Regions from separate parts of the Glutamicibacter sp. AOP5-A2-18 genome, predicted to be linked through region 4. Evidence: riboswitches for the same ligand, from Rfam matches in the RefSeq annotation. Region 4 holds a riboswitch; each other region holds the start of a gene.
What was found. Region 4 has a riboswitch for thiamine pyrophosphate ahead of ACT3RW_RS13200 (ECF transporter S component). Riboswitches for the same ligand answer to the same signal wherever they lie in the genome.
Positions count from the first base shown of each region.

Region 1: it holds a riboswitch for thiamine pyrophosphate, as region 4 does, so the genes downstream of both, thiO (glycine oxidase ThiO) here and ACT3RW_RS13200 (ECF transporter S component) in region 4, are expected to answer to the same signal.
Region 2: it holds a riboswitch for thiamine pyrophosphate, as region 4 does, so the genes downstream of both, thiM (hydroxyethylthiazole kinase) here and ACT3RW_RS13200 (ECF transporter S component) in region 4, are expected to answer to the same signal.
Region 3: it holds a riboswitch for thiamine pyrophosphate, as region 4 does, so the genes downstream of both, thiC (phosphomethylpyrimidine synthase ThiC) here and ACT3RW_RS13200 (ECF transporter S component) in region 4, are expected to answer to the same signal.

Region 1 covers NZ_JBQSVW010000001.1:2,366,899-2,372,897, forward strand. Annotated here, with positions in the region: gene typA (translational GTPase TypA) at 1-13, opposite strand, end outside; gene ACT3RW_RS11320 (GNAT family N-acetyltransferase) at 161-706, opposite strand; gene ACT3RW_RS11325 (ThiF family adenylyltransferase) at 751-1,896, opposite strand; gene ACT3RW_RS11330 (thiazole synthase) at 1,896-2,714, opposite strand; gene thiS (sulfur carrier protein ThiS) at 2,717-2,962, opposite strand; gene thiO (glycine oxidase ThiO) at 2,959-4,086, opposite strand; TPP riboswitch at 4,084-4,188, opposite strand; gene ACT3RW_RS11345 (nuclear transport factor 2 family protein) at 4,269-4,832, shown strand; gene ACT3RW_RS11350 (GNAT family N-acetyltransferase) at 4,771-5,244, shown strand; gene ACT3RW_RS11355 (mechanosensitive ion channel) at 5,328-5,999, opposite strand, start outside.
Region 2 covers NZ_JBQSVW010000001.1:47,082-53,080, reverse strand. Annotated here, with positions in the region: gene ACT3RW_RS00260 (aldehyde dehydrogenase family protein) at 1-1,158, opposite strand, end outside; gene ACT3RW_RS00255 (hypothetical protein) at 1,218-2,783, shown strand; gene ACT3RW_RS00250 (GntR family transcriptional regulator) at 2,780-3,145, shown strand; TPP riboswitch at 3,183-3,277, shown strand; gene thiM (hydroxyethylthiazole kinase) at 3,267-4,061, shown strand; gene thiE (thiamine phosphate synthase) at 4,054-4,695, shown strand; gene thiD (bifunctional hydroxymethylpyrimidine kinase/phosphomethylpyrimidine kinase) at 4,692-5,999, shown strand, end outside.
Region 3 covers NZ_JBQSVW010000001.1:2,597,929-2,603,927, forward strand. Annotated here, with positions in the region: gene ACT3RW_RS12495 (ISL3-like element ISPfr2 family transposase) at 1-356, opposite strand, end outside; gene ACT3RW_RS12500 (putative quinol monooxygenase) at 921-1,232, opposite strand; gene ACT3RW_RS12505 (GlxA family transcriptional regulator) at 1,341-2,282, shown strand; tRNA gene ACT3RW_RS12510 (tRNA-Thr) at 2,920-2,991, shown strand; TPP riboswitch at 3,167-3,276, shown strand; gene thiC (phosphomethylpyrimidine synthase ThiC) at 3,272-5,014, shown strand; gene ACT3RW_RS12520 (DEAD/DEAH box helicase) at 5,133-5,999, opposite strand, start outside.
Region 4 covers NZ_JBQSVW010000001.1:2,748,524-2,754,522, forward strand. Annotated here, with positions in the region: gene cls (cardiolipin synthase) at 1-253, opposite strand, end outside; gene ACT3RW_RS13190 (aminodeoxychorismate lyase) at 446-1,321, shown strand; gene ACT3RW_RS13195 (ATP-binding cassette domain-containing protein) at 1,318-3,645, opposite strand; gene ACT3RW_RS13200 (ECF transporter S component) at 3,642-4,262, opposite strand; TPP riboswitch at 4,328-4,452, opposite strand; gene ACT3RW_RS13205 (DUF4235 domain-containing protein) at 4,527-4,778, shown strand; gene mnhG (monovalent cation/H(+) antiporter subunit G) at 4,867-5,268, opposite strand; gene ACT3RW_RS13215 (monovalent cation/H+ antiporter complex subunit F) at 5,268-5,534, opposite strand; gene ACT3RW_RS13220 (Na+/H+ antiporter subunit E) at 5,531-5,999, opposite strand, start outside.

The DNA.
Region 1 (5,999 bases), 380 kb from region 4:
TGTTATCTGACATGCGTGAAGGCTCACTTCCGCTCGAGGATTTTAGATCTAAGGGGTCGGGGCCAAAGTCGACCCAACAATCCAGTTTACGCTCTCGAAGCAAGTACTCCGGTGCTCTGTGTCAGAACATACAAGAATTTCCGCGAAAATCGTGAAAAATTCAGCTTTCCGTTGCCGTCGGAATCCAGAAACGCAGCGTGCTAGGTCCACCTGAGTGCGCTACTTCGGGAAGTTCCGCGTCCAGCACTCCCCCACATTTTTTAATTGTGGCTTTGGAGCCTTCATTGGTGCTGTCGCAGGTAAGTAGCGCTTGGTCCACTCCGGCAACACGCACTTCGTTTAGAGCGAACCGGCACAGTTCAGCGGCAATACCGCGACGACGAAATTCTGGAACGACGCCGTAACCGATGTGTCCACCAAATTGAAGCAGTGAGTCATTGAGCTCATACCGGACCGATACACGCCCAACAAGTTCACCAGCTTGGTCAAAAGCTACAAATAGTGCAGAACGAACCCAACCCGGCGGGACATGCTCCCCGCGGTGCCCGGCCTTCATGCGGTAAATGTAATCTTCCCAGTCTTCATCAGCGGACCACGTTGGAAGGAACTCGAAGTCTTCAACAAGCATCAAATTATGAGCGTCAACGGCCTGCTGCTCATCTTGACTAGCTAGCTCACGAATTTCCAAGGGTTCACTGGTGATCATGTGGCCATTATGCCAGCCAGCAACTCCCTATTAGGCATTGACTACTAGTAACTAATTTTTTCGCCTTCTACCTGCAAATGCCAGGCTAGGGTTCCGCCGGCAAGACTGTAGAGGCGGCAAGATTCTGGAAGTACCTTGGCAGCAATTTCTACTGCCTGCTGGGAGCGGACTCCGGTCTTGCACACCATGACTATGGTCGGGGCCTCGGCAGGAATTGTGTGCACAGCCTCATCGCGCACCTTCGCCAGCGGTAAGTGAATACTTCCCGGAATGGCTACGATGTCCCGCTCCCACCCCTCGCGAACGTCTACTAAGAGAACTTCCTGTTCTTGCAGCATTGATTGGAGTGCTGTGACCTCTAACTGGGCTACTGGTTTTTCTACTGTGCAAGCAACTGGCTGATACTCCCCTAGCTCAGTGACTTTAGTACGTTGCGGATCAGGTGAAAATCCTAAGGTTCGCACACTGGCCGACAGCGCATCGTAGAGCCAGAGCTTGCCGGAGAGCGTTTCTCCAACTCCGGTAATGAGTTTGAGCGCTTCGGTGCTCATCACTGAACCGACTACTCCGCATAACGCTCCGAAGACTCCACCTTCGGCGCAGCTGGGCACCGAATCAGCATCAGGAATTTCGGGAAAGAGGTCCCGCAGCATCGGACCGGTACGCGGATCAAAAACCGATACCTGACCAGAAAATTGGTACAGCGTTCCCCAGATCAATGGCGTACCGGTAATTTCTGCTGCGTCTGAGGCAAGGTACCTGGTGGCGAAGTTATCGCTACCGTCGATAACTAAGTCGTAGTCGGTGAAGAGTTCAATAGCGTTGTCTTTGCTCAGCTTCTGATCAATGGCTTCCACCTTGACATCGCTGTTGTGTTCTAGAGCTATTCTGGCCACCGAGTGGACCTTGGGATTACCAATATCGGTTTCACGATGAATGATCTGACGCTGAAGATTAGATATTTCAACACTATCGTCATCTAGCACCCCTATATGTCCAATGCCGGCCGCGATGAGATAACTGGCGATGGGACTGCCTAATCCTCCGGCTCCAATGATCAGTACTTTGGCGTTGAGGATTCGCCGTTGGCCTTCTTCGCCTACCCCAGGAAGTGTGAGGTGTCGCGAGTAGCGTGCAAGCGCACCGGCTTCAAAATCCGTTGCCGGTTCACACAATGCAGGGCGAGTCATTAGAACTCACCGACCAGCGTTTGCATCATGCCTTCTTCAGGTGAGGAGGCCAGTGCGGTATCGCGCTTGGGGATTCGGCCGGCCAAGTATGCCGCCCTACCGGCTTTAACTCCGTCGCGCATTGCGGCGGCCATCAGTGGAGCATTGTGCGCCCGGGTCACTGCGCTAGCTAGCAGTACTGCATCGCAGCCAAGTTCCATGGCAAGCGCCGCATCCGAGGCGGTACCCACCCCTGCGTCAAGAATGACTGGAACGTTGGAACGCGAAACTATGGTGGAAATATTGTGTGGATTCAGGATCCCCAAACCTGAGCCAATGGGTGCGCCAGCAGGCATGATTGCAGCAACTCCCGCATCCTGCAAGCGTTGGGCCAGGGCGGGATCATCATTGGTATAGGCAAAAACCTCAAAGCCATCAGCCACTAACTGTTCGGTGGCCCAATAGAGTTCCAATGGATCAGGTAGCAGCGTGTCCTCATCAGCGATGACTTCCAGCTTGATCCAGTTGGTTTCTAACGCTTCGCGGGCCAGCTGTGCGGTGAGCACGGCGTCGCGTGCGGTGAAGCATCCAGCGGTATTGGGCAAAGCAATCACATCATTGCGTTGCAGCAACTCATAAACGTTGCCTGAACCGGATGCTGAAAAATGGCGGATGGCTACCGTGGTGAGTTCTGTCCCGGAAATTTGAAGTGCACTTTCCAGCGTGGACAGCGAGGTAGCACCTCCGGTACCTAGGATCAGGCGTGAGGAAAAAGTTCGTCCAGCAACAACAAATGGGTCCGTGGTTGCATTAAGTTCTGTTATCTCTTGCGCTTCCATGTTCAGCCTCCCTGTGCTGCCGTGACGAGTTCGATTGTGTGTCCGCTCTGCACTGCAAATCCGTTCCATGAGCTGCGCGGCACCACTGTCCCATTGACCGCGGCGGCCAGTCCAAGTTTGCTACCGTCAATGGCTTTGGAATCGTTGTCGAGTTCCTTGCCGATGTGTCTGGCGATGAATTCACGCAGGGACAATCCTGCGTCCACCTGAACGGGTTGGTTATTAACCGTGATGCTGATTGAAGTCATGAACTTTGCTCCAAAAGTGTGTCGGATGAGTAGGTAGGGAAACGGTGCGGGTCAACGTCCTTGAGCATCGCACTGGCCGGCAGGTTTTCTGTCAGGTCAGCGGTGAGCGTTGATCCCAACGGGCTGAGTAGCACTCCGTGACGTGAATAGCCGGTGGAGATCACCAGCCCTGGATCTATACGACCGATTAGCGGGCGGTCATCGGCAGTTGCAGGACGAGCTCTGGCAATGACCTCGTTCAGCGAGCAATCAGAGATGCCGGGAACAAGTCTGCGAGCGTTATCCAACAAGTTGTACATGGCGCCAACGTTGACTTGTGGATTCCCGTCTTCGCGCACGCTGGCTCCGAGAACAAGACTTCCGTCTTTGCGCGGAACCAGATAGACATTTTCTCTGTGCACGATGCCTCGAATAATTCGGGTCACTAATGCAGGGCCGGGTGGGCCTTGGATCCGCAGGATGTCACCATAAACCGGGCGTACGGGAGCTGGTTGAACTCCCCTAACCGTTCCTAGGGCAGTACAGAGAATTGTTTGCTCTGCTTCCAGTCTTGTACCTGAAGACGTCAGCACGGCCGTGGTTTGATTCTTGTCATCCTTGATCACTTCAACACACTGTTCAAGCACGAGATCCGACTGGAAATACTCCAGAAGAATTCGTACCACCGAGCGAGGGTCAATTTGATGATCATCCTCGCAAAGCACCGCACCAGCAATGTTTCTGGCCAGCGCAGGCTCTAGGTTTCGCGCTTGGCTGGGCAACAGCTTTTGAGCTGACAGGCCTAAGGAAGTTTGTAATTCCACCAGCTCGTGTAGGGCTTCACGGTCCGCGGGTTCTGCCGCTACCACCAAGGTTGAGCTTGTCAGATAGTCGGGACGCTGGCCCGAGATCGCTTGAATCCTGTTCACAAAATCTGGATAGCTCTTGTTGGAGGCGGCCAACATCTGATGCAGTGGTCCTTGGCCCCAGACGGTTTCTGCTGCCGGCGCCAACATTCCTGCGGCAGCATGGCTGGCGCCTTGGCCGGGTGAAGGATCAATAATGCAGACAGTGTGCCCGCGCGAGCTGAGCTCAAACGCTGTGGCTAGGCCGATGATTCCGGCACCAACGATGTTGACATGCATAGGCGCACGCTTCCTTCCTACGGCGGCATGACCCGCATCAGGTATAGCGGTCGGCTCAGTGCCCTCTCAGCCTGGTCGATTCAGGCTCCCGCGGAGATGTTGCGATTATAAGCATGACCCAGCTCATAAAAGCGAACTACGGCGGACTTTGTTCCGTCATCTTCTGTGATGTACTTACAAACATGTCGCTTCCGAAGTATCCCGCTGAATTGGTTGCTGGTTCCACGTTGTTGGAAACCATCGTTGAGTTTGAGCAGCAGCTACTGTCTCCTACGATTCGCAACAACCCTGACCAGCTGAGTCTTCTATTGCACAAGAACTTTGGTGAGATTGGAGCCAGCGGACGTACCTACAACCGAGAACAGATTCTTAGATTGTTGGTCGCTGAGGATTCTGGTGGCAGCGCAGGACAGGTTCATGACCCTGTTGGTACACAACTGTCAACAAACCTTGTGTTGCTCCGGTGGTCCACCTTCGGTCACAGGGCAAGTCATCGCACTTCCCTGTGGTTCCACGATCAGGGCCGCTGGCAAATGCTCTTTCACCAAGGAACACTGAGCGCAACGGCAACCGACAAAGAACGCGATACCACCAATGCGCAAGTAGAAAATACCGGCGATGAAATTAGCGTTCGAAAGCTCAGGGTGTCAGATGCCGACGCGGTTTTTGAAGCCTTTACCTCTGATGCAGAAATGCATCGTCAAGGTGAGGCCAGCACTCCCGCAAACGCCCGTAAACGCCCGTAAATATGTTGGCGCCCTACTAGCTGATTGGCGACGTCAATGTCCGTTGGCCATCACGAAGAACGGGCGATTGATCGGCTTAGTTTGCGGCACCTTAGATTCAAGTAATAAGAATGCATGGATTTGGTATTGGATGCATCAGGCATTTAGAGGGCAGTCGCTGACTACTCGGGCTGTGGCTACCCTGGCGAATTATCTCTTTGAGGAGCAAGACATCTACCGCTTGGAATTAGGGTTACGCGCAAATAACCCAGGCTCCCGGCACGTCGCTGAAAGGAATGGTTTTCTGCGTGAAGGTGTTGAGCGGGGCAAATTCCTGATCGACGGTGAGCGTATTGATGTTTTCACTTACGCACGTCTTCGTGATGATCCCGTGTCGTCTGTAGTTCCGTTGCCGTTGAACCTAACTGAGTAAGTTTAATGACACGCAGAAAAGTCGTGGAATCCTAAAAGGATTCCACGACTTTCTATTTGTCCCTGCTGTTTTGATCTAGGTGGTTAGATACCCGGCGTCGTAGGTGGAGTCGTCGGTGGTGCTGGCGGAGCCGGCGGTACCGAACCTGGTTCGTTGGAGACCACCTTGTCGGTATCAATCTTGTTCAGCGTACGAGCCGCTGCGTCACGTCCGCCGAGGCCGAAGGCCAGCGCTGCTGCAAGAGCTGCGCCGATAACAATTGCGCCGAAGGCCATGTTGATGATCGAGTCAGCGATGCCCATGTACTTCAGGCCCATTGCCACGAACAAAGCGATCGCGGTGTATCGGATGATCTTCGAAGCCGTGGTTTCACCCAAGAACTTGCCGATCACGTTGGCAATAACAAAACCTGCCGCGATGATTGCTGCGCCGAAGAGGATCTTGCCACCAAGGCTCAGAATTTCATTGAGGATGTTGGTTATTGCTGGGAAGTTCAGCATCTGTGCTGCCATCACGCCGAAGAACAGAATAATGGCGATCTTGACGATTCCAGCGATGATTCCCGATGCGCTCTTGCCGTCTGGGACTACGCCCCACTCAGCAACTACACGGTCAGTGCCCACACCCTGAAGGGTGGTTTCTAGTAGCTGACCTACGAACTTAGCGATCAATACGCCAACTGCCAATAGTGCAAGGGCCATGATGACCTGCGGGATGGCGGTGAAGACCAGCTGCAACATCTGTTGGGCAGGATC
Region 2 (5,999 bases), 2.7 Mb from region 4:
CAGATAGGCGGCCAGTGGCGACGGGCGTCGGGCAATGAACTCTAACGCTTCTTCGAAGCTCTGCACCTCAATCACCGGAAGAATCGGACCGAAGATTTCTTCGGTCATCACGGTGGCTTCAAGATCCACATTGCGCATGATGGTCGGTGCGATGCGTAGAGTCTCTTCGTCGTACTCGCCGCCGAACACTACCTCACCCTGTTCCAGCATCGCTAACAAGCGGTCAAAGTGCTGTCGGCTAGCGATGCGTCCGAAGTCAGGATGTGTCAACGGCTCTTTGCCGTAGAAGCTGTTGATGGCTTGGCCAAGGCGACCAACCAGGGCGGAAGCATCACCGATGCAGAGGATGTAGTCCGGAGCAACGCAGGTCTGTCCCGCGTTCATGAACTTGGCGTAGGCCAAACGTTTGGCGGTAGCCAGCGAGTGATTATCCACCACCGCTGGCGACTTGCCGCCCAGTTCCAAAGTGGTTGGGGTCAGATGTTGAGCCGCTGCCATGGCGATGATCTTCGCAACCCGTTCACCGCCGGTGTAGAAGATGTGGTCCCAGCGTGCCGCCAGCAATTCCGTAGCCGTATCTACTCCACCCTCAATGACAGCAAATACTCGCTCATCGAGGTAGAGCGGAAGGAATTTGGCTAGGGCACCTGAAGTGGCCGGAGCAAGCTCTGAGGGTTTAACAACTGCCGCATTTCCTGCGGCAATGGCGGCCACTAGGGGTGCGAGTACAAGTTGCAATGGGTAGTTCCAGGCACCAACGATCAAGACAACACCCAGGGGGCGTGGCTCGATCTTGGCCATTGCCGGCTGAAGCGCCAGTGGCACCTTAACTGTGGTGCTGTCCATCCATTCGGCCAGATGCCTCAGCGCAAAATCAATCTCTGCGCGCACCACATCAACTTCAGCGAATTTGGCTTCGGTGGCACTCTTACCCAGGTCATCGTTTAATGCCTGCAGGAAGTCATCAAGATGCTCTTCAAGCATCTTCTCCAGCGCGCGTAGCTGTTGGATTCGGAAGCGACGCGGGTGGGTGATTCGAGTATCAGCTGAACGGCGCAGATGACTTAGTACCGAAGCGATACGTGAAGGATGCTCGTCCACCGGAGGAGCGGAATCGCCGACCGGTTCTGGCAACGGAGTGGAAGTAAACAGACCCATGATCTGAGCGTACGTTACTTGGCAGATTTTCTACCGATTAATTCTCAAGGAGATTCATTATGTATCAAGTGTTTGATACATTAAAACCTATGGATCAGATCTCGGCGAGCGCCTTATCGATAGCTATTGCGTCATCAGTAATCTACCTATGGTTACGCTCAGTAGCTGCACGCCGCGGATCCTCAGCGTTACTCAGGGCTCAATCACATTCATTCTGGTGTGCCCTGATTGCGTTTTTTGCCTCGACTTCTGGCGACCTATCTCGGGTTTGGTCCATTCAAGCACCATCAGAGTCACCGACAACGCGCGTCATCATTGCACTGGGTGCCGCCGGTTGGCTGACTTTGGTCTACGTCATCGGGTTGTTTACTTGGCCTGGAGAACTGCGCTCAGTTCGCGTCGCATCTTTGGAACCACGCACGTTGACCACGCCCTTTCCACGTAAGCTAGGTGCCCTAGTTGGCTCACTGGCAATCTTTGCATGTTGCATGTTGTGGCCGATATCCCGGGTCGCCGGCCACATCCCTGAAGGCAAAAGTACTGAATCCTCAGCGGCTGACTTCGAAGACGCAGTTGCGCCTACATGGGACAGCACATCCGGGTGGATTTCAGGCGCTGAAGTAGCTCCACTGTTTGCGCTGTGTATTTTCGCGGTTTTACTGGCCACTGCCGTGATCAGTGCAATCATCCTCAAACGCAGGCCCTTAGCCGGGATCTCCGCAACCCAAAACCAAGAACTACGCTCAATTTGGCTCAACCGGTTGCTACGAAATTGTGGTTGGCTGCTGACCAACATCATCGGTGCCGCAATCACCTACGCCGATCCGGTTCTGAGTTCCGGGTGGAACAAGGTGTCCATGTTTGCCGTCTTGGCTTTGGGCTTCGTGCTATTCGTCTGGGCTCCAAAGCATGCCGCACCGGAGGCCAATAGCCTGCGTAGCACCGCCTTCGCCCGGATGCGCAGCCACACGCTATCCGTTTCCTATTTTGCGAATACGTTCTTGATTATCGCCGCGTTGATTATCTGGCTTGCGGCCAGTGAACTCGTTGACCAAACGCCAGAGCCATTCGGTGAAGCCGGGGCCCGTGCTGTTGGCGCTTCCTTTGCGCTGCCATGGTCAGCGGCGGCGGTAGTCCTGTACCTAGTAATCTCTGCCGGCTTCGCGCTCTATGCACATTCACGAGCAAAGCTGGGGGCACTTTCTGAACCGAAGAGCCAAAATCTTCCGGTTTGGGTGTACACGATTGCAGCGCTGTTCATCGTCAGCGGGAGCATCTTGCTTTACGCCCCACAAACACTGAGCCCAGGGGCACAACAGCTACTCTCGCCATGGGTCACCTCGGCAATAATCGTGGGAACGTTGGTAGCCGCGGCCGGTTACTTCTGGTGGATCCGCCATTGCGCAGTCCCCTGGGACCTCACGGACGAACAGGAAATCTGGTATCGGCAAATCTTGGAGTTCCGAGCCTTACGAGTGCTCTGCAGTGCGTATTTCCTCTTGCCGGGCTTGGTCTCTTCCGATGAGCCAGCGGTGCTAGCCATAGGCATTGGGCTCTTCTGCATCCCAGCCTTACTAGTGGTCAATCGCCCGAAGGCGCGCCTGACCACGAGCGTGCGCGCATGAGCACCCAGATCACGGTAGATCTTGAGGCGGCTACCGCTCCTTATGAGCAGATCCGTTCGCAGATCGCGTCGCTGATTAACCTCGGCGAATTAGTGGCAGGTAGCAAGCTACCCACGGTCAGGGCGTTGGCCACAGATCTTGGGGTAGCTGCCGGAACAGTCGCTCGTGCCTACAAAGAGCTGGAAGCCGAAGGGCTCATTTCTTCAAGACGCAGGGCCGGCACGATAGTTAATGAACGCGCTACCCCCATCGAAGAGCATGAAGATCTGGTGGCGGCCGTAGACCACCTTTGGAAGCTAGCAGCAGCGCAACATGTCGATGCGGCGACACTTAAAGCGTTAGTGGCGAGACGTGAACGTTAAGAATTTGTTCTAGGCATTGCCACTGCGTACGCTCTAGATCAGTGACACGGGGTGTCGGAGAAGCCGACTGAGATGAAACCCGTCGAACCTGATCTAGTTCACGCTAGCGGAGGGATGTCGCATGACTCTGCCTACCGTTGCCCAAAAATACCGGCAACACTCCCCTTTAGTTTTTTGCCTGACGAATACCGTCGTCACCAATTTCACCGCCAATGTCCTACTGGCTTCCGGCGCTTCACCAGCCATGACTAATCTGCCTGGCGAAGCTGGCGGGTTTGCTGCCTTGGCTTCTGCAGTGCTGGTGAATCTAGGCACGCCAAGCACCGAGCAAATGGTGGCCATGGAGGAAGCGGTGCTCTCGGCGAGCGCAGCAGGCACCCCGTGGATATTGGATCCTGTGGCTGTCGGCGCCCTGTCGGTACGCACCGACTTCGCCCGACGCATAGTTCAAGAACATCCCACCTTGATCCGTGGAAACGCTTCGGAAATCCTCGCCTTGGCGGGCAAGGATGCCAGTGGCCGTGGTGTTGATGCGGCAGATACCGTGCAGGCTGCCCTCGATGCAGGACGCGAACTGGCGCAAGAACACGGCTGCGTTGTTGCTATCTCCGGCGAAGCCGATGCGATCATCGACGCTACCCGTACTGTACTGGTACACACTAACGGTATCGGGCTGACCAGAATCACCGGTGGCGGATGCGCACTAGGTGCCTTTAACGCTGGAATGCTCGCGGTGCACGAGGACCCCTTTGAAGCATCCATCGCCGCCCACGGTTTTTACGGTCTGGCCGCCGAAAAGGCACTGGCCGCAAGCACCGGACCGGGAAGCTTTGCGGTGGCGTTCCTTGATGCGCTAGCCGCCACGGAACCTGAAGAATTACAGACTTTGAAGTACGAGGAACTGAACCATGGATAATATCGGCGCCTACCTAGTAGCCAACACCGCCAGCTGCACTCCACGCACCACCCTGGAAGTCATCCAAGGAGCAGTAGCCGGCGGCATCGAATGGATTCAGCTGCGGGCCAAGGATGAGTCTGCCCGCGAATTCTTCGAACTGTCCTGCGCTGCAGCCCAACTAACCAAGGGCAAAGCCAAACTATTGATCAATGACCGGATTGACGTCTTCTTAGCTGCTCGCGCGGCCGGAGCTGCGGTCAACGGTATCCATATCGGGCAAAAAGACATTCCGGTGCGACTTGCCCGTGAGATTATCGGCGAAGGCATCATCGGTTTGAGCGCTTCCACCGATGAACAACTGGCCCAGGCGAATCTCGACGCGGAGGTCATCGACTATCTGGGTGTTGGTGCAGTGCGTGCCACTCCTACCAAAAAGGATCACCCAACCCCGTTGGGTCTTGACGGTTTTATCCGTGCAGCATCCTTGACCGAACTACCGTGTGTAGCCATCGGCGCCATTACCGCTCAGGACGCAGCTGCGATTCGCGCTGGCGGAGGGTCGGGCCTAGCGGTGGTTCGTGCCATCTGTAATGCCGAGGATCCGCAAACGGCCAGCGAGCAGCTCGTTTCAGCTTGGACGGTGGCACAGTGAAAAATATTCTCTCTATCGCCGGCTCTGATCCTTCCGGTGGTGCCGGTATCCAGGCGGATCTAAAAGCCATTGCCGCTAACGGTGGTTATGGCATGTGCGTGATTACGGCATTAACCGCGCAGAACACCCAAGGGGTCAGCGCAGTACAAGCCATTGATGGTGACTTTGTCCTAGCCCAGTTGGAATCCGTTAGCGCTGATATACAGATTGACGCCATCAAGATTGGCATGCTGGCCAATGCTGAAGTAATCCGCGCGGTCAGTAGTTGGCTGGATACCGTAGATGCGCCGGTCGTTCTAGATCCGGTGATGGTAGCCACGAGCGGAGACCGATTACTAGAAGATGAGTCGGCACTCGATTCACTGCTGGACCGCGCCTGCGTCATCACCCCTAACCTGCTCGAGCTCGCAAGCTTGCTACGCGAGGCTGCTGCCACACAATGGCCACAAGTCCTAGAGCAGGCACAGCGACTGGCCGCCAAGCACGACGTTCTGGTTTTGGCCAAGGGCGGGCACCTGGCTGGAGACCTCTGCCCTGATGCGCTAGTTAGTTCCACTGGAGTGCTGGCCGAGTTCAGCAGTCCAAGACACCAGACCAAAAACACCCACGGCACCGGCTGCACCCTCTCCAGCGCCTTGGCCACTATCTACGCCACAGACGGTGACTGGATACAGGCTCTTGAGAAGTCCAAGGCCTATCTGGTGCGCGCTATCGGCGCAGCCGACCAACTCACTGTGGGTAGCGGGCATGGCCCGGTGAATCACTTTGTGGACTTCTTCAGCGAAGCAGATCCCATGCAAGAGTGGTGGCAGCAAATTGATGGACTACGCGGGTCTATCGATGGGCTGGAATTCATCACCCAGTTATCCGATGGCACATTGGCCTCAGCAGACTTTGAGTACTACCTGTCCCAAGATGCCTTCTACCTTCAGCGTTACGCTCAGGTATTGGCCGAGGCCAGTGCCTTGGCCCCAGATCTCGAAGCGCAACGCTTCTGGGCTAGCTCAGCCAGTGCAATCTTGGAAGGTGAATTGCAGCTGCATCGCAGTTACCTCGCTGAAGGTACCGCGAACCCCAGTGCGATCACGCTGAACTATGTGAACCACCTGGCGGCGTCCAAACAAAGCTACGGGGAACTGATTGCCGCAATCCTCCCCTGCTACTGGCTATATCAAGACATTGGCAAGCGCCTAGCCGCAGCCAATCACGATCAACACCCCTTTGAAAAGTGGTTGAGCACCTACGCATCAGAAGAATTCGACCTAGCTACCGAGCAGGCCATCAACATGGTGCGCATGGCGTGG
Region 3 (5,999 bases), 150 kb from region 4:
AGCGCCCACCGCAGCCCGGTGCGCGAGAGCTTCGCGCGTGGCTCCGCCGCGGCGCTGGTGTCTTGGCGCCACACGTGTCCGCAGTCGGCACAGCGGTAGCGGCGCACTACAACTTCCAGCACGGTCGGTCGCCAGCCCAGCGGCTCGTGGGCCAACCGCCGGATCACGGTGTCACGAGCAGCGCCTTCGCTGCCGCACCGTCGGCACCACTGATCTGGTTCCACCACGCGGCACGCGAGGACCGCACGATCCGGTTCAAGTCGTTGTCCGGTCACGCTCAGACCGAGGCCGTCGAGTCGAGCGAAGGCGGTCAGGTCAGGGCTGCCGAAGCCGGCCGGCGGGGTAGCGTCGGACACGTCGAGGTCTTTCGGATGGATGGCGTAGGAACCTCCGTCGTCGGGAGACCTCGACGTCTATCTGCGGACCGACGCGCCCGGCCGACCTACACCGTCATCTGAGAAGACCCCTGAAACGTCTTCGACGACGACGGGACCTGCGAGGAGGAGGGCGCGGTGAGCTAAAGGAATGGAGCTTACTCGGCTTCGACGCCGCCGCAAGCTCCGGTGAAACGGTCGGTACTGGTCGGTCGTCGTCGGTCACCACCGGATGGCGGCGTCCCCCACGCTCGGCGTTTGCGCAGGTCAGCGGCTCGTTCGCCCAGTGGGCGCATCAAGTGATAGACGCAAAGCCGACGTGATTCGGTCGTCGGTTCGATTCCGACAGGCGGCTCCGGCGAACAGCCCCTGACCTGCGGAAACGCAGGGCAGGGGCTGTTCGGTTCTGGTGGTCGCGCGATGCGCTGGCCTCACGGCTCTGCCCGACACCGACGTCGCTCTCCTCTGCGACGGACCCCTCGCAGGCTGAGCGCTCGCGACCTGGCGACGGCTCGGCGGGGCGCGATGGTCTCGTGCGTTGGCGGACTACGGGAGCTTGGACGCGAGGACGTCGGCCGCCAGGATCTCGGGTGCTGCGCCGAGGAGGTGCTGGTTGGCCATCAGGGCTGCGACGATGGCGCCGTTGGCGTGGGCGTCGCGAGCGGCCTCGTCGGGGAATGCATCGAAGATCCAGAAGGTGTCGGCGTGGGTCCTGACCGCGAACCAGACAATCGTTCCTACTTCTTCGTTGGCGAGCGCGACAGCGCCGGTGAGCAGATCGGCGAGCGCGTCGTGCTGTCCATCGGCCGCGACGATCTTGGCGACGAAGGCATACGGAAGTGATGCGGGTGTGGACATGAGGGGTTCTCCTAGGTGTCGAGGTTTCTTGGTGAAGCGAGTTCAGTCTATGACGAAAAAGGGCATGTGAGAAGTGGCGTATACGGCAGTATTGCTATTGTTTACGTCATGCGTATTGGACTGATCGCGATCGACGGCTGCTTCGGTTCGGCTATCGCGTCGATCATCGACATCGTGCGGGTGGCCGACGGAGCCCGCGGCGATGTCGACCCGCGGATCGACCCGATCGAACTCGCCATCCTCGGACCGAAACGGCGAGTGACCACGACGGCATCGATGACCCTGTCGGTGGACCACCCGCTGTCGGAGTCCGGAGAGTTCGACGTGGTCGTCGTCCCTGCGCTTGGAACCCTTACGGCCGCCGCTACCAACGACGCCCTCCAGAGCCGAGATGCTCGTTCGGTCATCGCCTCGCTCGGGCGCCTCGACGAGGCGACCACCCGGATCGCCGCGGCGTGCACCGGCGTGTTCGCCGTCGCCGAGACCGGACGGATGCATCATCGGCGGGCGACGACCAGCTGGTTCCTGGGGCCGGAGTTCCTGAAGCGCTATCCGACCGTCGCCCTCGATCTCGACACCATGGTCGTGGTCGACGGGAACCTCGTCACCGCCGGCGCCGCCTTCGCCCACATCGACCTCGCGCTCTCACTCGTGCGATCGATCAGCCCCGACCTGGCCCAACATGTCGCCAAGCTCCTCATCATCGACGAGCGTCCGTCGCAGGCTGCCTTCGTCGCCTACGAACATCTCCGGCACGAGGACCCGATCGTCGTCGAGTTCGAACGCTTCGTGCGCGCCCGCCTGGACGAACCGTTCAACGTCGCCTTCGTCGCGCAGTCGCTCGGCACCAGCCGGCGCACCCTCGAACGACGAGTCCGTGCGGCGCTCAACCTCACTCCGCTCGGCTTCGTCCAACGGCTTCGCATCGAACGAGCTCGGCACCTCTCAGCAACCACGGACCTCACCTCCGCCGAGATCGCGCTACGGGTCGGCTACGCGAACGCCGAGACTCTGCGCTCCCTCCTGCGCAGGGAGCGACGCCGTTCCTGACCTATCGCCATGCCTTAGAACCACCTCTCAGCACGTCGCGTCGACGCTCCTGCGTCGCCTCTGGACGCCCCACTCGACACGCCCGCAGCACAGGCCATGCGACGTGCCCCGGCTTCCCGGACGGTCGGGGTTGGGTGGCTATGATGTCGCTGCGTTCTCGTCGAGAGGATCAGCAGACCCGATCAGGGTCGATTGGGATGAGACGCGAAGGCGGTCAGGTCAGGGCGGCCGAAGCCGGCCGGCGGGGTAGCGTCGGACACGTCGAGGTCTTTCGGATGGATGGCGTAGGAACCTCCATCGTCGGGAGACCTCGACGTCTATCTGCGGACCGACGCGCCCGGCCGACCTACACCCTCATCTGGGAAGAGCCACTTTCCTGCCGCTTGAGTCAGTGAAAATCACTTTTCCAACAACAAAACATCCGTACATCTTGATGCTTCGCAGTCAAAAGAGGCAAATATCAACATGTGCGAGGTCTGCCATTTTTCGCGGCGCAGACTACCCGCGTTCAGAACACCATCGAGCAACCGATCCCCTGGCGCGTTTTTCCTACTTGAGTAGGGGTCTTGTGACGTCAGCTACAAACTCGTTACGGATTTTGAAATCGCCAAAAACCTGTGTAGAGTATTTACTCGTTGCCCCCTTAGCTCAGTGGTAGAGCGCGTTCTTGGTAAGAACGAGGTCGCCGGATCGATTCCGGCAGGGGGCTCGAAATAAGAGAGACAATCTGCATTCAGACTGTCTCTCTTTTCGTCTATCTGGACTTATTTTCTTGGGCCCCGCTGCCACTTCGCTTCGCCCCCATCTTCCACTTCCAACGCTCAGACCTAGCGTCAAATTTTGGCGCCCATTCTTGTGCGCCGATTTTTTCATGCTAGTGTCGTCTCCGACCACACGGGAGCCCCATGGCAAGGGCTGAGATCGGGCTATCGCCGTCCGCGACCGTTGAACCTGTCCGGGTAATGCCGGCGAAGGAAGTGAGTTTCTCAATGGAACAATTTGAACAACATCCTGCCCACTCTCTCGCGTTCCGCGAATCGGAAGGGATCTCAGTTCCCGTCACGCAAATTCAACTTGCGGACTCCCCCAACGGCCAGCCAAATGAACCGCTACGGGTGTATCGCACCAGTGGTCCAGGTAGCGAACCAACTCAGGGACTGAATCCTTTTCGGGAACCGTGGATCATGGAACGAGCAGACGTTGCGGTCTATGAAGGCCGCGAACGCAATCTGCACGATGACGGGCGCTCAGCGGTCCGCCGAGGAACTGCCAGCGATGAATGGGCCGGACGCACGGCGCCACCACTACGTGCAGTTCAGGGGGCCACAGTAACCCAAATGCACTACGCACGAGCTGGGGTGATCACCCCTGAAATGCGATATGTGGCGGTTCGCGAAGAGTGCGATGTAGAACTGGTCCGCAGCGAGCTGGCGGCCGGGCGAGCAATCATTCCGTCCAATATCAATCACCCGGAATCTGAACCGATGATTATCGGCAAAGCCTTCTTGGTGAAAATCAATGCAAATATCGGCAACTCTGCGGTGACCAGCTCGATTGCTGAAGAAGTATCCAAGCTGCAGTGGGCCGCCAAATGGGGTGCAGACACCGTCATGGATCTATCCACCGGTGATGACATCCACACCACTCGTGAGTGGATCATCCGCAATTCACCGGTGCCCATCGGAACGGTGCCCATCTACCAAGCCTTGGAAAAGGTCAATGGCGAAGCCAACGCACTGACCTGGGAGATCTTCCGCGATACCGTCATTGAACAGTGTGAGCAGGGCGTGGACTATATGACCATTCACGCTGGCGTGCTCTTGCGTTATGTTCCTTTGACTGCCAACCGGGTTACCGGCATTGTCTCGCGCGGTGGGTCCATCATGGCCGGCTGGTGCTTGGCACATCACGAAGAGAATTTCTTGTACACGCACTTTGATGAGCTCTGCGAAATCTTCGCACAGTACGACGTTGCTTTCTCACTGGGTGACGGGCTTCGTCCCGGCTCCATTGCTGATGCCAATGACGCCGCGCAGTTCGCTGAGCTAGATACCCTAGCTGAGCTGACCAAGCGGGCCTGGAGGTACGACGTACAGGTCATGGTTGAGGGACCGGGACATATTCCATTCCATAAGGTCCGGGAGAATGTTGAACGCCAGCAGGAGTTGTGTGATGGTGCGCCCTTCTACACACTGGGCCCACTGGTTACCGATATCGCTCCGGGCTATGACCACATCACCAGCGCCATCGGCGCTACGGAGATCGCTCGATATGGCACAGCCATGCTTTGTTATGTCACACCCAAGGAACATCTGGGATTGCCTAACCGTGACGATGTAAAGACCGGTGTTATCACTTACAAGATTGCAGCTCACGCCGCCGACTTAGCCAAGGGGCACCCGGGTGCCAGTGCGCGCGATGATGCGCTGAGTAAGGCACGCTTTGAGTTCCGCTGGAATGACCAGTTCTCGCTGAGTTTAGATCCCGTCACGGCTCAAGAATTCCATGACGAGACTTTGCCCGCAGAACCAGCCAAGACCGCACACTTCTGCTCGATGTGTGGACCAAAATTCTGTTCCATGCGGATCTCCCAAGATATACGTGATGAATACGGTTCTGCGGAGGCTCAAGCGGCGTTGGCAGGCATGGCAGAAAAGAGTAGAGAGTTCTTGGAGAGCGGCGGGAAAGTTTATCTAGGAGATGAGATTCCGGTAGGCAGCGCAGCCCAGTAATAGCTGGCTGCTGGAACAAGCATCTTGGAGAAACACACAACGCCCCTGGATCAAACCTTTCGGTTTGTTCCAGGGGCGTTGTGTTGTGCTTTTAGCTAGTTAGCTTAGGAGCGTCGACTTAGTAGTCGCGACGTCCACCGCTACGGCCCGAGTCGCTGAAGCGCTTGTCGCCGCCACGGCCACCGAAGCGCTTTTCGCCGCCACCGCGTCCGCCGCGGAAACCGCCACGGTCTCCACCGCGGAAACCGCCACGGTCGCCGCCACGATCGTTGTCATCGTCGTCGCGTGGCTTACGGCCGGAGTCAAGCTCCATGCTGATCAGTTCGCCGCCGATGCGGGTCTTGGACAGTGCACGCCACTGGTCCTTGCTCAGCTCTGCTGGCAGTTCAACCAAGGTGTGATCCGAACGGATCTCAATGCCACCGATTTCCGAAGAATCGAAGCCACCTTCGTTAGCCAAAGCGCCAACGATCGAGCCTGGCTGCACGCGGTTGCGGCGGCCAATGGCCAGACGGTACATGGCGTTGCCTGCAGCAGCAGTCTTACGTGCACGTGGGCCACGGTCGCCGCGATCTCCGCGGTCACCACGGTCGCCGCGATCGCCACGTTCTGGGCGGTCACCACGTTCCATGCGAGCCTTCTTGGAAGGCGAAGCTACTGGTTCGGTCATCAGCAATGGACGTCCACCCTGAGCCATCAAAGCCAGTGCAGCTGCGATTTCCAGCTGATCAAGGTCTTCGTGCTCAGAAGCGAACTTCTCAACGATTTCGCGGAAGGTGGTCAGGTCCTGACCACTGATGGTCTGATCGATGCGATCAGTGAACTTCTGGATACGACGGTCGTTAACCGAATCCAGCGAAGGAAGCTGCATCTGGGTCACCGGCTGGCGGGTAGCCTTCTCGATGGCACGCAGCAAGTACTTCTCGCGTGGGGTCATGAACAAGATCGCGTCGCCCGAACGACCTGCACGGCCGGTACGGCCAAT
Region 4 (5,999 bases):
ACTCCATGTGCTTGGTGGCGTCAATGATTTGCTCGTGGGCACGCTGCTGCTTTTCGAGTCGGCTACGCGAGAGCCGTGGATTAGCAAAAAGCCAGTAGGCCAAAAGTCCAACCACCGGAAGGAAGAAGATTCCCAAGAGCCAAGCCATCGCCGTGGTGGGGCGTCGGTTGCCCGGAACGATACCGATCATGAAGTAACGGACCACCAATTCGATGGCTACTAGGATACTCCACAGCACGCTACCGATCTGCATAAGTACTTCATTACTCGGTAACACTGCTGGTACACCCCTTCGTTACGCACGATGATCGTCGCGATTTCCGGCTCTGATCTGCGTAATACAGCTCAAATTCCTCCGCTTAGCTTATCTAAGATTCACTAAGAAGTCTGAACATCCGTGAGCTCAAAGGTCACACATGGGCTATGGGTTCGATAATCTGTAGGTATGAGTTCTCTAGTATTCTTGGATCCGGCCTATCCGGCAGGCTACTTGGCCGATATTTCCGCACCACAACTTCCAGTCACCGTGCAGGGAGTCACCCGTGGAGACGGCATCTTCGAATCGATGCTCTACACCAACCAAGCGGTTCGCAAATTTGAAGCGCACCTTGCTCGTCTGGCCAGCTCGGCTGAACTATCAGACCTGATCATTCCCGATGCACGCACCTGGTATGCCGCAGTTGATACGGCCGTGGCTGACTTTGACGCCACCGGCGGCGCAGAGGAAGCTGTGGTCAAACTGATCGCAGCTCGTGGTGAGCATGATGAAGATCCAGCAATCTGTTGGGTGACTGTCACTCCTGCCCCGGCCCTAGGCAAAGAGCAGCGCGAATCAGGAGTCGACGTACTCTTGCTTGATCGTGGCTACGATTCCAAGCTTGCCGAACGTGCACCATGGTTGATGATGGGCGCGAAGACCCTGTCCTACTCGATCAACATGGCAGCCCTACGTTATGCACGCAAGCACGGCGCCCATGATGTCATTTTCACTTCAGCCGACGGTATCGTGCTGGAAGCTCCCACCTCAACGGTGTTGGTTGCCCAGCGCGATGGTGAGACCAAACGTCTGCTGACCCCCATGCTAGAAACGGGTATCCTGCCGGGCACCACACAGAGTGCAATCTTTGATGCGGCTGCTCAAGACGGCTGGGAACTGGGTTACGGCCCGTTGCGTCCAGAAGATCTCTACCAGGCCGATGGTGTCTGGTTGGTTTCCTCGATCCGTCTGCTCACTCCGGTGCGCACCTTGGATGCCAAGCCATTGCGTCTAGACGCTGAGCTCCACGAAGAACTCAGCGCCCTCAGCGACGCAATTCGCTAACTCCACACAAGGTTGTAGGTGCCGGCCCACAGGGCCGCACCTACAGCTGCAGCACCCAGGACGATGCCCGCGATAAGTACCGCGGCGTCGGTCCGGGTGAAGGTGGCCGTGCGGATCCAGGTCCGTTTGGCCGTACCAAAGCCTTTAGCTTCCATGGTGGTTGCCAAACGACCGGCACGGCGAATGGCCTGAACCAGCAAGGCCAGGCTCTGACCAAGTTTCGCGCCAATCCGCGCAGCGAGGGTGCCGAAGTTTCCGACACCACGAGCCCGACGGGCCAAGGTCAACGTAGTAAATTCCTCAATCATCAGTCCCAGCAATCGCATTCCGGCTAATGCGCCGAGCACAAAACGATGCGGGACCTTAAGCTGTTGAGACAGTGCCCCGCCCAGATCACTCGGGTTGGTGGTGGCCAACAACAAGATGCATGGAATCGCCAAGGCGAAGGCCCGCAGCCCGGTGGCAATACCGCCCTGCAGCGAACCCTCGGTAATACTGAACAGTCCAAGCTGCGCATAGACTGCGCCACTATCTTGGCCAACCAGTGCAATACCCCACGCAGCAAAAAGCCCTGCCAGTAGCAGCGGCCACGCCCGTTTGAGGAACTTCAGCGGACTGAGACCGGCCAGTGGGAACAACACAACGCTGGCAACAATGATCACCAAAGCCGAGACTGCATCCAATGTACTGATCAAAGGCAACGTTGCGGCAGCCACGGCGCCCAGCTTGGCTAACGGGTTGATCTTAGCTAGCCAGCTATCGCCCACCGGAGCATCCAGTACCGGTCCCTTAGGCTTGGCCACGTCGCCGCTTGGCAGTGCAGCTAGATGAATCTGCTCAGCCTGCAAGACGCTGGCCAAATGTTCATCGTGAGTCACCGCAATGATCGCGGTGTCCTGTTCCAACTGAGCAACCAGCAGCTGCGCTAATTCACGCCACGTATTGGCATCCTGTCCGAAGGTTGGTTCGTCAAGGATCAATACGTCTGGAGAAGCGGCTAACACGGTGCCTACGGATAGCCGACGTTTCTCTCCTCCGGAGAGCGTGAATGGGTTTGCGTCAGCAAGATGTTCCAGACCCAAGCGCACCAGCAGTGACTGCACTAACTGCTCAACTTGTTCCGGCTCGTATTTCAGTTCTCGCCCGCCACTGGCTTTGGCTCTTAACGGAGCAAAAGCTAGTTCTTCACGGACGGTTTGCGCCACAAATTGGTGCTCAGGTTCTTGGAACACTGAACCGATCCGACCAATCAGCGCACCAGCTTTCCAGCTAAACGGTGAGCTGCCAAGACCATTGGCTAGCTGCTCGCTTGCATCAAGCTGTCCTGCGACAGGAGCGAGCAAGCCACCAACGGTGAGTGCCAAGGTGGATTTACCTGCACCGTTTTCACCACGGATGACCGTTGCGGTGCCTGCGCGGACTTGTAGGTTAACCGGGCGGGTGCGCGGTGCTTGCTCAGCTCGGGCGCACACCAAGTCTTTGGCCTCCAGCAAGGTTCCTCCCGGCTGGAGTGTCACTTGTTGGATTTGTGGCAGGTAGCCGGGAACCCACAGACCGGCCGAAGCGAGTTCAGCGCGAAGCTGCTGATCCTCCATGAGCTGTTGCGGGCTCAGATCATGGGCTACTCCGCCACCTGGCTCAAGGACGATGATGCGGTCCATGTGCTGGGCCCAGACTTCCAACCGGTGTTCAACTACCAGCACGGTGGCCCCGCTGAGCTGTGCCGCATTAAGCACGGCATCGCGCAAGGGACCGATCCCCTCTGGGTCCACGTTGGCGGTCGGCTCATCAAGGAGCATCAATCCTGGCTGCATGGCCAAGATACCGGCCAGAGCCAGTCGCTGTTTCTGTCCTCCGGATAGTTCTTGGGTCCGGTGGTCAAAGGAGAGCATGCCTAGACCTACAGCGTCCAATACTTCTGGGATGCGCTCACGGATCACCTCGGGAGCTACAGCAAGATTCTCGGCCCCGAAGGCGACATCATCAGCTACCCGGCTCTGCACCACTTGGGTCTCCGGGTCTTGCTGCATCAGCCCAACCGGGCGTTGGCGAGCAAAGGCATCAGCCCCGTCAATGAGTAGCTCGCCACGCATTTGCTGCGACTCGTCGACTTCCAACAACCCCGCCAGAGCATGTAGCAAGGTCGACTTTCCCGCACCGGAAGGACCAACAAGAAGTACTTTCTGGCCGGCCTGAATATTAAGGTCTAAACCGGAAACCGCGGGAGTTGTTCTTTCGGCATGCTGCCAGCTAAAACCACGCGCAGAAATCTCGGCGCCCCGCCGAGTTTGAGCGTCAGCGCCACGGTTAGCCAGCGAACTCATTTGGCGTCCAGTTTCCCGGACTCGAGGTGAGCACGGCGGCTAGCCAGTGCGCTCAGTGCACCGGTCTTAGCCAATCCACGGGTGGCCAGCCAAGACAGCAGACCAGCGATGATCAGTCCAGAGACGCCGGTGATCAGCACGTGCAAGATCTTTAGTGATGAGGTGTATTCCACGTAGTACGCCAGGATGTAGGCTTCGGAAATACCGGCGAAGATGCCGGTGAAAAAACCTGCAATGAGCGCAACGCTCAGGTTCCACTTACGGTAGCGGAAGATGGCAAAGACCAATTCAGCACCAAGGCCCTGGACCAGCCCGGAAACGATGACGCTCAGACCGTAGTGAGATCCCAGCAATGCCTCGATAATGGCTGCCAGTAATTCGCAGAACACTGCTGCACCTGGTTTGCGGATGATCAGGGCACCGAGTACCGCTGGGAAGAGCCATACGCCAGTCAGCAGTGCAGCGGCAGGTGGGAAGGCAACAAAAGCTAGCGAGAACAGCGGCATGCCTGCGCTCCAAGCCCAGAAGATCACTCCTGAGGCTACGGCGATTACTGAGGCTACGACGATGTCGACAACGCGCCAGCTGGTTCGCTGTTTTGCGACTACTTGGTTCATGGGTGGTCCTCCTATATTTAGGAGGGGAGATGTACGGACTGATGGCATAGTGCTACACCCGTCCGCATCCGAGATGCTCGACTTCCTTCGCCGGTACTAGCCGGAGCAGGTTCGAGGGTCTGCGATCTATCGCACTCTCAGCGTCTTGGCGACTTCTTTTTTGAAGTCTGACGCTCCCCTGTCGGAAAAATTACTGCTCCCCCACCTTACCGCAGGTATGCTGGGCAGAGGAAAGATAAGTTACGACGTTGAAGCGAGGGCAATATGAACACAGTACAGAAACTTGCCACCACCGGAATTTCGATTGGCGCCGGTTTGCTCGGCAGCAAGCTAGTTGATCAGCTGTGGAAGGGCGTCACCGGAAATAAGGCTCCCCGCAAGGGTAGCGAAGAAGCTGCAGAGGCTTCATTCCGTCAGGCGCTCGGATTCGCGATCTTCTCATCGATTGTCGCAGCGACCATCCAGGTCTTGGCAGACCGTGGCACCAACAAGGTTGTCGCACGGTTCAGCAAGTAGCTAATGCTCAAGGAACGGCCCACCAATGGTGGGCCGTTCCTTTTTGTTTTGTTCAGTTTTACACTGCTCAGTTTTTCACTGCTCAGTTTTACTTTGAGTCCTTCGACTCTTCGCTAGAGACTTCAACAGACGCGGTGGCCGGTGCGTCAGATACCGTGTCCACTACTTGCCTCAGTTCATCGGCGTAGAGAGATTGTTTGGCAGCGTGCTTGGTTCGGTAACCAGCGCGCCCAATCATATGTGCGGATACGGGAGCGGTCAGTAGCTGCATCCCCCAAGCCAGGAACAATACTGGAACCACACTCCAGCTACGCAAGTGAATTGCTAGCGCGGTGAAGATCAGCAGAAAGCCAAGTACTTGCGGTTTGGTGGCGGCGTGCATCCGAGTGAGCATGTCGGGGAATGAAAGCAGACCGATACCGGCAATCAGCGACATGAGGCAGCCGGTGATCAGCAGGACGGCGACAAGAATATCGAGGAACAATTCCATTAGGCGTTCCTCTGATCCGAGACGTACCGCGACACCGTAACCGAGCCAATGAAGCCCAAGGTGCACGCAACAACGACAAACAACAGGTAGTCGGTGTGGCGGTTGAAGACCATTTCCAAGCACAACGCCACGGAAATGATCAGCAGCATCACGTCCAAGGCTAAGACTCGGTCAAGAATCGAGGGGCCCTTGGCAACGCGGATCAAGCACGCAACGGTGGCTAGACCCAGCATGATGCCGCAAATCCACATCACGATTGTCATCATTTTTTGCCTCCTACTCGACCAAGAATTGGACCGCATTCGTGCTTGATTGCTTCAAATTCATCGTGGCTACCCATCGCCATGATCACTCGACGTTCAATGTCGCGCACCGCTTCGCGGGCCCGTTCCATGTCGGATCTCGATTCGATGTTGATGTAGTGCAAGTACAGCGTTGATGAGCGCCGGTCAACGTCGATAACAAATGATCCAGGAATCAGCGTCAGTACATGTCCCACCGCGGTGACAATCAAATCCGAGTCGGTACGCAACTCCACGGCGATCACTCCACTGCGGGTTTTCTTTCCCCGGAAGATCGCCAGTCGTGCCACTTGGAAACTTGCCACAAATACTTGACCGATGAACCAGATAAACAGTTCAAAGCAGTACCAGACGTTCACACGGCCCGAAAGGACCACCGGCGGCAGCGGGAAGAGCGTGACAATTATCAGCGCAACGATGACACCGAAG